DNA from 2 places in the Cobetia sp. UIB-001 genome. Region 1 is predicted to be linked to the other one. Evidence: riboswitches for the same ligand, from Rfam matches in the RefSeq annotation. Region 1 holds a riboswitch; the other holds the start of a gene.
What was found. A riboswitch is a leader RNA that binds a small molecule or an ion and turns the genes downstream of it on or off. The one in region 1 is predicted to bind thiamine pyrophosphate.
Positions count from the first base shown of each region.

Region 2: it holds a riboswitch for thiamine pyrophosphate, as region 1 does, so the genes downstream of both, HA399_RS06020 (ABC transporter ATP-binding protein) here and tenA (thiaminase II) in region 1, are expected to answer to the same signal.

Region 1 covers NZ_CP058244.1:3,119,816-3,122,277, reverse strand. The annotation lists gene thiC (phosphomethylpyrimidine synthase ThiC) at 1-388, opposite strand, end outside; TPP riboswitch at 515-655, opposite strand; gene tenA (thiaminase II) at 816-1,475, opposite strand; TPP riboswitch at 1,620-1,746, opposite strand; gene HA399_RS13035 (TIGR04282 family arsenosugar biosynthesis glycosyltransferase) at 1,877-2,462, opposite strand, start outside.
Region 2 covers NZ_CP058244.1:1,420,619-1,423,080, forward strand. The annotation lists gene HA399_RS06015 (ABC transporter permease) at 1-440, opposite strand, end outside; gene HA399_RS06020 (ABC transporter ATP-binding protein) at 437-1,189, opposite strand; TPP riboswitch at 1,248-1,361, opposite strand; gene HA399_RS06025 (hypothetical protein) at 1,536-2,462, shown strand, end outside.

The sequences.
Region 1 (2,462 bases):
CGCGCTCCTCGATCCACTTCTCGCGCAGCGGCGCCAGACCCCGGCGGATGTCGATCTCGACCGCCGGATCGGTGTAGGGGCCGGAGGTATCGTAGACGACGATCGGCGGGTTCTCTTCCAGACCGCTGGAGGTCTGGGTCGGCGAGCAGCCGATCTCGCGCATGGGCACGCGGATGTCCGGACGGGAGCCTTCGATATAGATCTTGCGCGAGCCGCTCAGCGGCGCGATGGCGGCGGCGTCGACCTGTGCTTCGCTGGCGAGATGGCGGCTGCCATCCTTGCGACCGGCACGCGCGCGTGCCTTGGGGGCAGCCTCAGGCTGCGAGGCGAGCGGTGACTCGGCGGCGTTGGTGGCTTGCGGGTCTTGTGTCGTCGGGGCAGTGCTCATGCAGGTCTCCTCAAAGGGCGACGTCACGGCTGACGTCATCATGGGAAGACCGTGCGCAGGGAGAGGATGGTCGTCGCCGACTCCTTGCCAGCAGGTGGCCCGGGAGCGAGGCGGCCGCGCGTAGCGGCTGGCCATCAGCTTGATTCCTACGCCGGTCCTAACCGGTTCAGGTTCCACGGGACCCCTTGCTGGCAAGCTCGCACGTCAGGGCGGCGAAGCATGCATGCAGGATCTCAGCCGGTTCCACCGGCACCCCGTCAAGCGTGTGCAGATTTCAATGCGAGAGTGTGTTGCCCGAAGCGTCAGGCTTGCCCCGGGGAGTATTCTCGCATCCAGGCTCTGTTGGCCTGTCAGTCGTGCCATCCATGAGGGATGGCGTCGTCTCGAGCGGCTCATGGCGAGCGCCGGGACGTCAGTCTGTCATGACTCAAGCGCGATCGAGGCCCATCTGCCAGAAGTCGATCTCGAGTCGCGTGGCGTCCCGGAAGACATCGACCAGTTCACCCAGTCGACGCTCCGAGACCTCCGAGAGACGTGCATCCAGCCATTCACGTTCGGCTTCGACGGCTTCCTTGAAGTCATCGCTGGAGTACATCGCGATCCAGTCCGCATATGGGTTGTTCTCGATCTCGGTGGTGTCCTGATCGAGCAGCCACTCGGCGATCTCGCCGTAGCCGATCAGGCAGGGCGCGAGCGCCACGTGCAGATCGAGCAGGTCGCCGCGCTGGCCGCAATCGAGCACGTAACGGGTATAGGCCAGAGTGGCGCGGGATTCCGGCAGCTCGCTCAGGTCATCTTCGCTGATGCCCCATTCGCTGCAGTAGCCGATATGCAGATCGAGCTCGGTATTGAGGATGGTGTCGAGACTGGCCGTGGCCTGACGCAGCTCCGCGAGAGTGCGGCTCTTGTAGGCGGCCAGCGCCCAGGCGCGCGCGAAGTGGATCAGGAACAGGTAGTCCTGCTGCAGGTAATGGCGAAAGGACTCCTCCGGCAGACGACCTTCGCCCAGCTGGCGAACGAAGTCGTGCTCGAGATAGTCACGCCATTCCTCGGCGCAGGCACTGGTCAGGTCGTTGAAACTAGGCATGACGCATCCCTCGGTGAGCGTGCTGACGACCCGTGATGGGGCGGCAGGTCTCTGGCGCAAGCGTGGCCAGTACCGGAACAGGAGCAGGGGAAAAGCGGGGGAGGTGCCGACAGTCACCGTGAGAGTGGTGACGATATCGAGTGGCATCGCTTCGCGCTTGATCCCTACGCCGGTACTAGCCGGATCAGGTTCGGCGGGATCGTCATTCACGCAAGAACATCGCCTGCGCATGACATCTCAGCCGGTCTTACCGGCACCCCGTCAAGCTGTGACATATGAGTCACGATGCAGCGAGTGTAACAGCCCTGCGGCGCAGAAGAAGGGCAGTGTGAGCAAAAATGCATACGACTTTGGGAGGCATGCCGAACCTGTGAAGAGCCTCAAGCGGGTTCATGAAAGCCTCAAGCGGCAAGGTCGGCCATGAGCGCCGGCAGGTGGCGCGACAGGCGCGCAAGGTCTCGTGGCTCATCGACATCCCAGCTGATCGGCAGGCAAGCGGCCGTTCTCCCGGCCTGTGCCAGCAGCTCTAAAGTGTCCCTGCAGACGTGGGTATGACTCCAGCGGGGCAGCAGGAAGGCTTGCGGGCAGGGCGCTTTGAGGCCGATCAAGCCATAGCCGCCATCGTCGGTGGGCTGCAGCACCGCGTCGTGAGTGCGCAGTCTGTGGGCTGCCTCGCGCAGGCGCTGGCTGTCCAGCGCCGGCAGGTCGGAGCCCATCAGCAACACCGGCCCCTCGGGCAGATGTCGAGCCATGGCCCGGGACATTCGCTCACCGAGCTCCCCCTGCGGCTGTGTCTCGAAGGTGAGGTCGGCAGAGGTGTCGACAACGCTTCGCAGCCGGGCTTCCAGCGCTGCCCGCAGAGCCGCCTGTTCAGGTGCCTGACCCGACGGCTCGGCAGCGGGCGTCAGCATCACCACGACCTTGCCGAGGCGCGCGGCGCAGGCGTGCTCAACGATATGGCTCAGCATCCGCGCATAGAGTCGAGCT
Region 2 (2,462 bases), 1.7 Mb from region 1:
CCCTGCTGGGTCTGGCGCAGGCCGTCGTAGCCGGTGGAGGCGACCGGGAAATAGATGATCAGCGTCGCCATCACCACCTTGGACAGCATGTCATAGCCGAGCCACAGCACCAGCAGCGGCGCGATCGCGAACAGCGGTATCACCTGACTGATCAGCAGCATCGGCAGCAGCGTGCGGCGCAGGCGGGGAATGAAGGCCAGCGCCAGCGCGGTGGCAAGGCCGAGCAGAATGCCCAGTACCAGCCCGGCCAGTATCTCGCTGATGGTGACGCCAGCGTGATGAGCCAGCAGCGGCGCCTTCTGGATCAGTACCTCGAGCACGGCCTGCGGCGTGGGCAGAATGTAGGGCGGTACGGCGGTGACGGCAATGATCAGCTGCCAAAGCCCCAGCAGGAGCAGCGCGCTGATGACGAGGTGACGCATGGCGTGCAGACGTTTCATGCGGCCTCCTCACTATCACGCAGGCGGGCGATCAGTTGCGCCTGCGCCGGTGGCAGGGCCGGGTCATCCAGCGGCACCGGGCGTGCGGCGCCAAGCCCCGGCAGGCGTTCCAGCTCGGCGCCGTGGCCCGGGAGGCTCGACGGGCGCAGCACCAGCAGTTGATCGGCGAGGCGCAATGCCTCCAGCGGATCATGGGTCACCATCAGGACGGTGCGGCCCTTGAGCAGGCGGCTGGCCAGATCATGCAGCTCCAGACGGGTGATGGCATCCACCGCCGAGAACGGCTCGTCCATCATCACGACCGGCGCCTGCTGGTAGAGCGTGCGGGCGAGGGCGACGCGCTGGCGCTGACCGCCGGAGAGGGCGTCCGGCCAGGCCTGCTCACGGCCCTCAAGCCCGACCGCGGCCAGAAGCTCATGGGCAAGCTTGCGATTGCGCGGCCGCCGGCGCAGGTCATCGCCCAGCCACAGGTTGTCGATGACGCGCCGCCACGGCAGCAACAGGTCCTGCTGCGCCATCCAGGCCACGCGGTCGGTCAGCGGCTGACCGTCATCGGTGGCGAGGTCGAGCTGGTGGAGATCTGACATCTCCAGGCCGGCCAGCAGGCGCAGCAGCGAACTCTTGCCGCAGCCGGAGCGCCCCAGCAGTGCCGTCCAGCTACCGGCCTCCAGACGCGCGGAAATATCGCGGAACAGCGTGTGGCCGGCGTAATCGATTCGTGCGTTGTTGAGGGTGAGTCCCAGCGACACAGGCAATTCCGTGGTCAGGCGGCGTGCCGGCAGGAGGAAGCAGGTGACGCGCCATGCAGGGCACGCGTCGGGGATTCCCTCCGCCGGTATCAACCGGATCAGGTTCCAGGGGTTGTCGCGCGACGTATCGCTGCGGCTCTCAGCCCATCCTCGGGCACCCCCATCCAGGCCGACAGTGTAACGTCACTGTCTTGCCGGTGTCTTGTCCGACGCGGGTCAGGGGCGGGGCGGGGGCGGGTCAGGTGGGCAGGGCAGAGGTGGCGTGCGAAACGGACTATGCCGATGTGCCACGCCTTGGGTATGCTGAGGATTACTGTAACAAGACGTGTAGCCCAAGGAGATCATCATGCCCGACACACCGGATCTCTCGACCTGTTCCAGTTATCCCGTTCCCCCACGGCGGCCGAGCACGGCTGAGGCCGTGGGCGAGCCGCGTCCCGTGCCCAGGGGCTGGCCCGAGGAGTCACTGACCCGCCGGCTCTCGACCTATCTGGGCCAACCGCTCGAACCGCTGGCGCTCGCCTGGCCGGATAGCGCCAACTGGCTATGGCGCCAGCGTGGCGGCACGCCCGGCCTCATCAAGCTGGCGCGCACCGGCCCAGACCATGACCCCTTCTGGCGTGCCATGCGCGGGGTCTTCGGCGCCGATCGCTGGGCGACGCCGGAGGGCCTGACGCGACTGGCGGGCGCCTTGCCCGCGCGCCTGCCGATTCCGCCACTGCCCCTGACCTTTCTGGGGCGTCTCGATGGCGCGCCCATCTGGCACCTGCCGTGGTCCAGCGGGCAGCCGAGTGATCTCAGCATCACCTTCTGTGAGCTGCTGGGCGACCAGCTCGGTCGCCTGCATCAGGATACGGTGTCGGGCTTCGGTCAGCCGCTGGCGCAGCCGATGCCGCTATTGCACTGGAATACCCGCGTCACGCGCTTTCTCGCCCATCACCCGCGTCGCGCGGAGCTTGGCACGCTGCTCAAGCGCACCTTCCCGGCGCCGACCCGCGCGGTGTGGTGTCTGCCGGACATGCGCGCCGATCAATACCTGTGCGCCGCCACCGGCTGGGTATGGAGCGATTGGGAGGCACTGGTGTGGGCGCCGATCGAGTTCGACTGGGCGCTGGTGGAGTTGCAGCTGGAAACGCCGGAGCAGCGTCAGGCCTTCATGAAGGGCTATTCGCGCCATGGGCGCATGATCGATCTCGATGGCCAGCGTGAGCTGTGTCGTGCGCTGTTGTGGGCGATGGAGGCCTTCGGTCCGCGGTCCTATGCTGAGCTTGCG